2 regions of the Cellulosimicrobium sp. 4261 genome follow, and region 1 is predicted to be linked to the other one. Evidence: predicted binding sites of a transcription regulator. Region 1 holds the regulator's gene; the other holds the start of a gene.
The links. Region 1 encodes HrcA, which represses chaperone genes, less so after heat shock. Its sites were predicted from a motif close to TTNGCACTCGNNNNNNNCGAGTGCNAA; they were not measured.
Positions count from the first base shown of each region.

Region 2: ABIE39_RS15105 (Hsp20/alpha crystallin family protein) is a predicted target of HrcA. The motif match lies at 2,138-2,164, and genes of this name have one in related genera.

Region 1 is NZ_JBEPOQ010000005.1:218,407-224,178, reverse strand. Features, by position in the region: gene ABIE39_RS09035 (HIT domain-containing protein) at 1-266, opposite strand, end outside; gene ABIE39_RS09030 (16S rRNA (uracil(1498)-N(3))-methyltransferase) at 263-1,075, opposite strand; gene dnaJ (molecular chaperone DnaJ) at 1,089-2,213, opposite strand; gene hrcA (heat-inducible transcriptional repressor HrcA) at 2,320-3,336, opposite strand; gene ABIE39_RS09015 (MFS transporter) at 3,416-4,879, opposite strand; gene ABIE39_RS09010 (DUF3097 domain-containing protein) at 5,054-5,772, shown strand, end outside.
Region 2 is NZ_JBEPOQ010000013.1:41,876-47,647, forward strand. Features, by position in the region: gene ABIE39_RS15095 (class I adenylate-forming enzyme family protein) at 1-1,186, opposite strand, end outside; gene ABIE39_RS15100 (biotin transporter BioY) at 1,207-1,920, opposite strand; gene ABIE39_RS15105 (Hsp20/alpha crystallin family protein) at 2,259-2,744, shown strand; gene ABIE39_RS15110 (FHA domain-containing protein) at 2,752-3,756, opposite strand; gene ABIE39_RS15115 (vWA domain-containing protein) at 3,753-5,036, opposite strand; gene ABIE39_RS15120 (PP2C family protein-serine/threonine phosphatase) at 5,107-5,772, opposite strand, start outside.

The sequences.
Region 1 (5,772 bases):
CGGAACTGGCCGTCGGCCAGGTCGCCCGCCACCTCGTCCGCGAGCGCGACGACGTCGCCGAGCAGCTCCGGGTCCGCCGCCGCGAGCTGCGCGATGTCGCCGTGGTGGTCGCGCGGGACCACGAGCACGTGCACGGGAGCCTGCGGGTCGATGTCGCGGAACGCGATCGAGCGCTCGCTCGTCGCCACGACGTCGGCGGGCACCTCCCCCGCGACGATGCGGCAGAAGAGGCAGTCCGGGTCGGTGCGCAGGTCGGTGCTCGTCATGACCCCGAGGCTAGACCACGCGTCCCGGCCACGCCCCAGCGGCCGAGCCGCTCGGCGAGCAGCGCCACGGCCACCGGACCGGCGGTCGAGGTGCGCAGGACGTGGGGCCCGAGCCGCGCCGCGACCGCGCCGGCCTCCGTGAGGTCGGCGAGCTCGCGGTCGGAGATCCCGCCCTCCGGGCCGACGACGACCAGCACCTCGGGCGCGGGCGCGCCGTCCGTGGCCGGACCGGCGGGCAGGGCGACGTCGGCGAGCGGCGTCGTCGCCTCCTCGTGCAGGACGATCGCGCGACCGCCCGCGGCGACGACGTCGACGACCCGCGCCGCGAGGCCGCGCGAGTCGAGCGCGACCTCGACGCGGGGCAGGCGCGCGCGCCGGGCCTGCTTCGTCGCCGTGCGGACCGTCGCGAGCCACCGCGCGCGGGACTTCGCCGCGCGCTCGCCGCGCCACACGACGACCGAGCGCTCCGCCTGCCACGGCACGACCACGTCGACGCCGATCTCCGTCGCCGCCTCGATCGCCATCTCGTCGCGGTCGCCCTTGGCGAGCGCCTGGACGAGCGTCACGACGACGTCCGGCGCCGGCTCGCGGTCCACCTCCTGCACGAGGAGCGTCACGCGGCCCGACTCGGCGTGCTCGACGACGCACCGCAGCCGGAGCCCGTCGCCGTCGACGACGTCCACGCGCTCGCCCGCGCCGCGGCGCTGCACGACGCCCGCGTGCCGGCCCTCCGCGCCGTCGAGCACGTACCGGTCGCCGGGCGCGACGCCGTCGGTCCCCGTCTCGGCGAGGAACACCGGAGCACTCATGCGCGCGCCCCGCTCAGCGGCCGGACAGCTTGTCGCGCAGGCGCGAGAAGACGCCCGGGTGCGCGGCGGCGAGCCGGGGCTCGGGGCGCTCCTCGCCGCGCAGCGCGGCGAGCGAGCGCAGGAGCTGCTCCTGCTCGGGGTCGAGGGCCGTCGGCACCTGGACCTCGATGTGGACGTTGAGGTCGCCGCGCCCGCTGCCGTGCAGGTGCCCGACGCCGAGGTTCTTCAGCGTGACGATCTGGTTCGGCTGCGTGCCGGGGCGCAGGTCGATCTCCTGGAGCCCGTCGAGCGTCTCCAGCTCGAGCACGGTGCCGAGGGCGGCCGCCGTCATGGGCACCTGGAGGGTGCAGTGCAGGTCGTCGCCGCGGCGCACGAACGTGTCGTGGTTGCGCTCGCGGATCTCGACGTACAGGTCGCCCGCGGGGCCGCCGGCCGGGCCGACCTCGCCCTGCGCGGTGAGCTTGATGCGCGTGCCCGTGTCGACGCCCGCCGGGACGTTGACCGTGATGCTGCGGCGGCTGCGCACGCGGCCCTCGCCCGAGCACTCCGCGCACGGCTCGGGGATGACCGTGCCGAAGCCCTGGCACGCGGCGCACGGCGCGCTCGTCATGACCTGGCCGAGGAACGAGCGCGCGACGCGCTGGACCGTGCCGCGGCCGTGGCACACCTCGCACGTGCGGGGCGAGGTGCCCGGGCGGCAGCAGGTGCCGCCGCACGTACCGCAGACGACCGCCGTGTCGACCTGGAGCTCGCGCTGCGCGCCGAACGTCGCCTCGGAGAGGTCGATGTCGAGCCGCACGAGCGCGTCCTGGCCCCGGCGGGCGCGCGGGATCGGGCCCTGCTGCGCCTGGGCGCCGCCGAAGAACGTCTCGAAGATGTCCTGGAAGCCGAACCCGCCGCCCATGGGGCCGCCGCCTCCGCCACCGGGGGCGCTGGGGTCGACGCCGAGGTCGTACTGCTGGCGCTTCTCCGGGTTGGACAGCACCTCGTACGCGCGCGCGACGTCCTTGAAGCGGTCGCCCGCCTCCTCGCCCGCGACGTCCGGGTGCAGCTCGCGCGCGAGCTTGCGGTACGCCTTCTTGATCTGGTCCTGGCTGGCGTCACGGGCCACGCCGAGGATCTCGTAGTAGTCGCTCACACGTCACTCTCTGCTGGTGCGGGTCGTGAGGCCGGCGCGGGGCCGGTCGGGAGGGGTCGGGGGTGGTCGTCGAGCGGGCCCGCCGCGGGCGGGGAGACCGCGGGGCTCACGTGCCGAGCACCCGTGACAGGTAGCGCGCGACCGCGCGCACCGCCGCGATGGTGCCGGGGTAGTCCATGCGGGTCGGCCCGATCGAGCCGACGAGCGCGACCGTGTCACCGTCGTTACCGTAACCGGTCGTCACGACGGAGGTCTCCGCGAGGCCCTCGAGCTGGGTCTCGCGACCGATCCGGACGCTCACGCCCGACTCGGCGGCCATCTCGGTGAGCAGCCCGAGCAGGACGACCTGCTCCTCGAGCGCCTCGAGGACGGGGCGCAGCGCGTGCTCGAACCGCATGCCCGCGCGGGCGAGGTTCGCCGTGCCTGCGAGGACGAGGCGCTCCTCGCTCTCCTCCGCGAGCGTCTGGGCGACGAGGTCGCCCACCGCGCGGACGAGCGGGGCGTCGTCGGGGTGGAAGCTCTCGGTCACGGCGGCCAGACCGGGCGCGAGGTCCGAGAGGCGCTTGCCCGCGGCCGCGGCGTTGAGCCGTGCGCGCACCTCGACGAGGGTCCCCTCGTCCGGCAGGCTCGCGACCTCGAGCGTGCGCTGCTCGACGCGGCCCGTGTCCGTGATGATGACGACCAGGAGGCGCGACTCGCCGACGGGCACGAGCTCGAGGTGGCGCAGGCCCGACCGGCTCAGCGAGGGGTACTGCACGACGGCGACCTGCCCGGTGAGCTGCGCGAGCAGCCGCCCGGCGCGCGCGATGACGTCGTCGAGGTCCACGCCCTCGGACAGGAAGGTCTCGATGGCGCGCTTCTCCGGTGCGGACAGCGGCTTGACGCCCGAGAGGCGGTCCACGAAGAGCCGGTAGCCCTTGTCCGTCGGGATGCGGCCCGCGGACGTGTGCGGCTGCGCGATGTACCCCGCGTCCTCGAGGGCGGCCATGTCGTTGCGGATCGTGGCGGGCGAGACGCCGAGGCTGTGGCGCTCGGTGAGCACGCGCGACCCCACGGGCTCACGCGTCAGGACGTAGTCCTCGACGATGGCCCGCAGCACCTCGAGCCGGCGCTCCTCGCTCACGTCCACCTCCCGCGTGCCGCACCGTCGCCGCCCGGGCGGGCGTGCGGGCGTCGGCACTCTCGACCTCCGAGTGCCAATCCTACGCGTCCGCGCGGCCCGTCCGGCGGTCCTCCGCTCGTCGCGAACGCAGGTCGAGGAGCCCGACGGCGAGCGCGACCGTGACGAGGCCGATCGTCACCAGGAGGGCGCGCCCGGTCGCGTCCGCCGCCGAGTCGCCGCCCGCGAGGCCGCCGTAGTACACGGACAGGACGACGGAGATCCCGACGGCCGACCCGATGCGCTGGCCGAGCTGCAGCATGCTGCCCGCCACCCCGGCCCGGCTCACCGGCACCTCGGACAGCGTGAGCGTCTGGTTCGGCGCGATGACCGTCCCGCTGCCCGCACCGGCGACCAGCAGCGCGACCGCGAGCGCCGGGCCGACGGCGCCCGGGTCGTTCCCGAGCGTGCGCACGACGACCTCCGCGGCGACCACCCCGACGAGCACGAGCACCACGCCGACGACGACGAGCTCGCGGCCCCAGCGCGCGACCCAGCGGCCCGAGAACCACGCCGACACGCCCGACGCGACCGCGAACGGCGTGCCGACGAGCCCCGCCTGCAGCGGGGTGTACCCGAGCTCGTCCTGGAGGTAGAGCGTGACGACGAGGAAGATGCCCGTGAACCCCGCGAAGTACGCGAGGCCGAGCAGCGCGCCGTTGCGGAAGGACCCGAGCCCCACGACCTGCGGGTCGAGCACGGCCTCGCCCGTGCGGCGCTGGTAGCGCCGCTCCCACGCGACGGCGGCCACGAGCGCGCCGACGGCCGGCACGAGCCACCACCAGCGGGACACGTCGTCGCCGCGGCCCGTCGTCGTGACGAACGGCATCATCACGCCGAGGGTCGCGGCGCCGAGCAGGCCGAGCCCGACGAGGTCGAGCCGGCGCGGCCCGCGCGCAGCGCCCGAGCCGGTGCGCGGCGGCCCGGGCACGAGACGCCACGCGAACGGCAGGAGCACGGCGACGACGGGGATGTTGACGAGGAACACCCAGCGCCATCCCGTCTCGGGGCCGGCGGCCGCGATGATGAGGCCGCCCAGCAGGGGCCCGAGCGCGGTCGAGACACCGATCGTCGCGCCGAACATGCCGAACGCGCGCCCGCGCTCGTACCCGCGGAACTCCTGCTGGATCAGGCCGACGACCTGCGGGTTGAGCACCCCGGCGCTCACGCCCTGGAGCAGGCGCGCGACGCCCAGCCACGTGTCGGTGGGCGCGAGCCCGCACGCGAGGCTCATGAGCGCGAAGCCCACGAGCCCGGCGATGAACAGCGCGCGCCGAGCGCCGGCGTCGCCCAGGCGCCCGGCGGGCACCAGGGCGAGCCCGAAGGCGAGCGTGTAGCCCGCGACGACGAGCTGCAGCTCCGTGGGACCCGCGTCGAGCGACGACTCGATCGACGGCAGGGCCACGTTGACGATCGACACGTCGAGCGTCGTGATGAAGCCGACCGCGAGGCAGACCGGCAGCACGCGCCAGCGGTTCGGGTCCGGCTCGGCGCGCTCCTGGCTCATCGGTCCGTGGTACCACCCCGCCCCGGGAGCGCGCGCGCCGGGAGCCGTCGCCCGAGGTCGGCCCGAGGGTCCGAGGTCGGCCCGAGGGTCCGAGGTCGACCCTCGAGAGGCCGATCCGGCGACGCACGGGGCGATCTCGGCGGCGCACGGCGGACGCTGGCCTAGGGTGACGCCGTGTCCTTCGACCGCTACGGCTCCGACGTCCTCGGCGGCACGCCCGCCCCCTCCCACCACCGCGCGCGACCCGTGTCGCGCCCGCAGCCCGCGGAGCGCGGCCTCGTCGTCGAGGAGGTGCAGACCGGGTGGGTCGGCGCCGTCGTACGGGTCGAGAAGTCGGGCGGGATGCACGTCGTCGTGCTGGAGGACCGTGCGGGCCGGACCCGCACGTTCCCGCTCGGGCCCGGGTTCTGGGTCGACGGCGCGCCCGTCGAGCTCACCCCGCCCGTCACCTCCCGCGCCCCCGCCGCCCCGACGCGCACCGCGTCGGGCTCGCGGGCCGTCGTCGGGCAGCGGGCGCGCGTCGCGCGCGGGAGCCGCATCTGGGTCGAGGGCAAGCACGACGCCGAGCTCGTCGAGAAGGTGTGGGGCGACGACCTGCGCGTGGAGGGGGTCGTCGTCGAGCCGTTGCACGGCGTCGACGACCTCGCGGCCGCGCTCGCCGACTTCGGCCCGACGCCGCAGCGGCGCGTGGGCGTGCTCGTGGACCACCTCGTGCCCGGCAGCAAGGAGCGACGGATCGCCGACGAGGCGCTGCGACGCTCGCCCGCGGGCACGGTGCTCGTGCTCGGGCACCCGTACGTCGACGTCTGGCAGGCGGTGAAGCCGGCCCGGATCGGCCTGGAGCGGTGGCCCGTGATCGAGCGCGGCACCGAGTGGAAGCGCGGGATCCTGCG
Region 2 (5,772 bases), on a different contig from region 1:
TCACGACCGCCCCGAGGCGGCGGTGCGCCGTGCCGAGCACGACGACGTCGCGCACCCCGGGCACGGCCCGCAGCACGACCTCGACGTCCTCGGGCACGACCGTCGACCCGCCCGAGAGGATCGCGCCGTCGCCCCGGCCGCGCAGCACGAGCGGCTCCGGACCCGGGTCGGCGAGGTCTCCGACGGTGTGCCATGCGCCGTCGCGCCGCAGCGGTCCTGTAGCGCGCGCGAGGTAGCCCCGCGACACCCACGGCGAGCGCACCCACACCTCGCCGACGCTCGCCGACGGCAGGGGACGGACCACCAGGTCCACGCCGGGGAACGCGCGCAGCCCCGACCCGTCGGGGTCGTAGGCGACGAACGAGAGCTCGACGGCGCCGTAGTACGCGAGCACGTCGAGGCCGAGGCCCCGCGCCCGCTCCCGTGCGCCGGGGGCGAGCGATGCCCCGCCGACGACCGCGTGCCGCAGCCGCGACGGCGCACCCGCGGCGACGGCGTCGAGCACGTCGTCGAGGACCTGCGGCACGAGGTGCACGACGTCGCTCGTCGCGAGCGCCGCCGTCGTCGCGGCCGGGGTGCGCGTGAGGACGACGCACGCGCCCACCGCGAGCGTGTGCACGGCGGCGAAGCAGTACAGCGACGACGCGAGCGGGCCGGGGACGAGGACCGCGTCCGTGGGTCGGAGCCCGAGCAGCCGCGTGACGGCGTCGAACGACCCCGCCCACGACGCGCGCGTGCGCACCACCGCGCGCGGGCGGCCGGTGCTCCCGGACGAGAACCCGGCCCACGCGAGGTCGTCGGGGCCGGGGACGTGCGGCGGGACGGGCTGCGCGCCGTCGGCGGTGCCGGTCCCGCGCGGGAGCGGCACCTCGACGAACGTGCGCGGCGCGAGCGTGCGCAGCACCTCGGCGCGGTGGGCGCGCGGCCAGGCGGCGTCGCACACGAGGGGCGTCGCGCCCAGGTGGTCGACGGCGAGCACGGCGGTGAGCAGGTCCAGCGGGTCCGGCAGCGAGACGGCGACGAGGTCGCCCGGCCGCGTGCCCGACGCGCGCAGGTGCGTCGCGCCCGCGCGCACGTCCGCGGCGAGCGCGGCGTAGGTGCGCGACCGCTCGGGCGTGCGCAGGGCGGGACGGTCGCGCACCGCCGGGTCGGCGGCGTGCGTCAGGACCTGGTGGGCGACGGGCACGCGGACACTCTCGCAGGTGTTCAGGAGGCGGGGCGGTCGTCGGCCGCGGCACGGTCGGCGCCGGTCGGGCGCCGGGCCGGGCGGGCCGCGGGGTAGGCGCGCACGACGCCCACCGTGATCGCGGCGGCGGCGAGCGCCTTGAGCACGTCGCCGGGCAGGAACACGAGCGAGAGCTGTGCGGTCGTGGGCAGCGGCACGCCCGTGACGAGCGCCTGCACGGGGACGCCGACGGCGTAGACGACCGCGACCCCGCCGACGAGGCACGCGACGAGCACGGGTGCGAACGTGACGCGCCGGAGCCGGTCGACGAGCAGACCGACGACGGCCGCGCCGGCGAGGAACCCGACGAGGTAGCCGGCGGACGGCCCGACGAACGCCCCGAGCCCGCCGCGCCCGCCCGCGAGGACGGGGAGCCCGGCCGCGGCGAGCGCGAGGAAGGTCGCGACGGCGAGCGAGCCGCGCCACGCGCCGAGGACCGCCCCCGCGAGCATCACACCGAGCGTCTGGAGCGTCACGGGCACCGCGTTGCCGAACAGGGCGATCGAGCCGGGCAGGCCGAGCGCGGCGAGGAGCGCGGCGAACGTCGCGACCCGCGCCGCGTCGCCGGCGTCGAGCGCGAACCGGCCACGGCGGCGGTCGGGCTCGTCGCGCGGTACCTCGCGCGGCGCGGCCGGCGCGGTGGCCGCCGGGGCGGACGAGGTGGCGGTGGGCGTCTCCGTGCGGGCGTCGGTCATCGCGGGCTCCCTGCTGTCGGTGGGCGGGCGTGTCCACTCTGGCCGGGACGGCGGTCGTCGGGCGACGGCGCTCGCGACCACCTCGGCGGCCCGCCGTGCACGGATCGCACAACCCGTTGGAGGGAACCTCCAACCGCTCCCGGGCGCGGGTGCGGGGCCGGTGTGGGAGCCGCACAACGCGGCCTGCGTGGCCGGTCGGCACGCCTCGTCGCACCTCTTGGCACTCCCGGGGGGAGAGTGCTAAAACAGGAGCTGTAGCCGCCCGCGGGGTGCCTGCCTCGCGGGAGCACCGACCGGTCCCGGACCGCCCGGGACCGTGCGACGAGGAGGTGAGAGGTGTGGCTGCGATGACCGACCCCTTCACGAGCACCTTCGACGCGATGGACCGCCTGGTGGGCCAGCTCGCGTCCGGCGCCCGCGCGACCGCGGCCTCGGCGGCCTCGGGCGGCATGCCGCTCGACCTGTTCCGCGCCGGCGACCACTACGTGCTGACGATGGACCTCCCGGGCGTCGACCCGGGCACGATCGACGTGTCCGTCGAGGACCGCACGCTGACGATCCGCGCCGAGCGGAGCCCGCGGACCGACCCGGACGTCCAGTGGCTCGCGCGCGAGCGGCCGTCCGGCACGTACGCACGCCAGCTCACGGTGGGGCGCGGCCTGGCGCTCGACAAGATCACGGCGTCGTACGAGGACGGCGTGCTGACGCTGACGATCCCGGTCGCTGAGGAGGCCCGGCCCCGCCGGATCGAGGTCGCACACCGCGCGGGCGGCGCGGCGACCCAGATCACGGCCGAGGCCGAGCCTCAGGCGTCGGAGGGCTGAGCCGGGCTCACGCCTCGCCGGGGAGCGCCTTGCGGACGACGAGGCGCGTCCACGCCCCGAGGTACACGCGGTCCCCGTCGGCCAGCTCGCGTCGCTGGCCGGCGGGGATCGGGTCCGTCGGGAGCGGCTCGCCCGCGGGGCTCACGTAGGTGCCGTTCGAGGACTGCAGGTCCTCGACCCACCAGCGCTGCCCGTCCGTGCTGAGCTGGCAGTGCCGTCGCGAGACGCCGGTGTCCGCGCCGCAGTCGACCTGCGGGTGGATGCCGCGCGAGACCGACGGGCGCCCCACGAGCACGCTGCGCTCGCGCAGCACCACGAGCCCCGGCAGGCCCGCCGACGGCATGGGGTCCTCGGGCTGCTGGGCCGCGTACCAGTCGGGGTCGATCCAGATCTCGACGACCCACTGGTCCGGCCCGGGCACGGGCGGCGTCGGCAGGTGCGCGCCCGACGGCGCGGCGGAGGCCGGGTCGGCGGGCTCACCGCCGGGCTGCTCACCCGCGGCGGTCCCGGTGGCCGGGGTCGACGCCGGAGCCTCGAGCGGTGCGGAGGCGCCCGGCGGCGGGGTGGCCGCGGACGCGGGCGACGCGGCCGGGAGCGGCGGCGGCGTCGCGCCCGACGCGACGCCTGCCTCCGGTGCGACGGGTGCGGCCGGTGCGGCCGGTGCGGCCGGTGCGGCCGGTGCGGCGGCGGGTGCGGCCGGGGTCGCCGGCGTGGGACGCGACGGCGGGTCGAGCGAGAGCGCCGACGCGGGCTCCACCGGGTCGGGCAGGGCACCGGTGGTGAAGTCGTAGCCGCAGTTCTCGCAGAACAGGGCGCCGGCCGGGGCGGGCGAGCCGCAGTTCGGGCACTCGAGAGCCTGTGCCGGGGTGCCGGACGACGCGCCCGGTGCCGGGGACGACGCGCCCGCCGGGGGCACCGCGGGTGCCGACGCCGCGGCGATGGGCTCGCCGCACACGTCGCAGTAGTCGGTCGACTCCGAGGGGTGCCCGTTGGGGCAGACGACGGCGCTCACCGACGCACCCGCGTCGTCTTCGTCGAGGCGGTGTCGAGCGCCATCTCGTCGAGCGTCGACGTGTTGCGCTTGAGCCGCACGGTGCCGTGCTCCTCGTCGTCGATCTCGACGACCTTGCGCAGGCGCGACGTCGCCTCCTCGTTCCCGGTCTGCTGCGCGAGCTGGACGGCGCGCCCGAGCTTGACGGTCGCCGTCGCCTCGTCCCCCGAGGCCTTGGCCGCGAGGCCCTCCTGGATCGCTGCGGCGAGCTCGGTCTGGCCGGTGTAGTGCGCGACCTCGGGGTTGATGCGCGTGGTGAGCGACTCGTCGTCGGACCACTTCGCCTTGACCAGGCCCGAGGACACGACCTCGCCGTTCACGGCGAGCTGGACGCGCGCCGCGAGCTGCTCGGAGCCGACGGGCTTCGAGGCCACGCGGACCGCGACGTGGTAGTCGCGCGACTCGTCGCCCCACGACCCGGTCGGGTACGCGCCCGTGAGCGGGTTGACCTCGGCCCGGCGGTGCGTGAGGTCCTCGACCGTCGGGGCGACCTGGCGGACGAACAGCACCTGCGAGCCCTGCGGGGCCCACACGCGCAGGTCCGCGGAAGCGACGCCGCGCGCCATGGAGGCCTGCATGAGCTTCTCGAAGTCGGCGGCGATCTCGTTCGGGTCCGCGATGAGGTCCACCGTGCCGAGCAGCGCGGTGGAGATCTCGCGCAGCTCGTCGACCTGCCAGCGCGAGCCGACGCCGCGGGCGTCGCACTGGAAGTGGCCCGTGACGTCCCGGACCGCGGCCGAGAGGTTGGCGCGGGGCTCCGACTCGTTCTTGCCGTCGGTGAGCAGGATCGCGTGCCGCTGCGTCGCCTGGGGCACCGTCGCGAAGAGCTGGTCCGCGAGGCGCAGCCACGTGCTCATCGCCGTGCCGCCGCCGGGCGTGAGCATCGAGATCGCGCGCTTCGCCTCGGCGCGCGCGCCCGGCTCCATCTGCACCATGGCCATGCGGGCGTTCGGGTAGGGGAACGCGCGGTTCGCGACGTGGCTCCCGCCGACGATCGCGAACCACGTGCCGTCGAGGATCTGGTCGACCGCGACCTGGGCCGCGTGCTTCGCGGCCTCGATGTTGCGCCCCGACATCGACCCCGACGTGTCGACCATGATGATCTCGGCCACCCCGCCCGCGCCGCCGGCGCTCCCCGCGCTCCCGGCGCCGCGGCACGTCACGGTGACGATCGCGTGGACGTCCGTCGCGCCCTCGGACAGGAACTCGTTCTGGTAGACCTCGGCGGCGAACTCGGCCATGGGGGCTCCTTCGGTGGTGCGGGTGTTCGTGCAGGCTATCGGGTCGTCGGGGCCCGACGCGCGGTGCGCGTCAGGCGGTGGCGGGGTCCGCCGGGGGCGGCGGCGGGGCCGTGGACGACGCCCGGGAGAACCGGGCGAGCGTGGCCGTGATGTTGTCCCGGCCGCCCTGGGCGTTCGCCCAGTCGACGAGGGCGCCCGCGAGCGTCTGCGGGTCGTCGCCGACACGGTCCTGCGTGCTGCGCACGAGGGCCGCCAGGTCGGGCGCGGGGGAGCAGTAGTTCCACAGGCCGTCCGAGCACACGAGCAGCCAGCCGTCGCGGTCGGGCAGCGTCGCGGCCGTGCGGGCCACCGGGTCGGGGGCGTCGGGGCCGAGCCAGCGCGTGATGGCGTGCGCCTGCGGCGACGTCTCCGCCTGGGCGCGCGGGACGCCTTGCGCGATCATCTCCTGCGCCCACGAGTCGTCGACGCTGAGCTGGTGCGCGTCGCCGTCGTCCGGGATCCAGTAGGCGCGCGAGTCGCCCACCCAGCCCGCCACGACGAGCGGCCCGTCGAGGACGGCCGCGACGAACGTGCACGACGGCGGGTTCTCGCGGTCGGCCATCGTGCCCACGGTCGCGAGGATCGCGTCCTGCGCGGCGCGCGACGCGTCGCCGAGGAGCGCGGACCACGCGCCCATGCGCGCCGAGGCCTCGCCGGTCACGGGGTCGGTCCCGTCGGGGGCGCGCGCCGCGAGCAC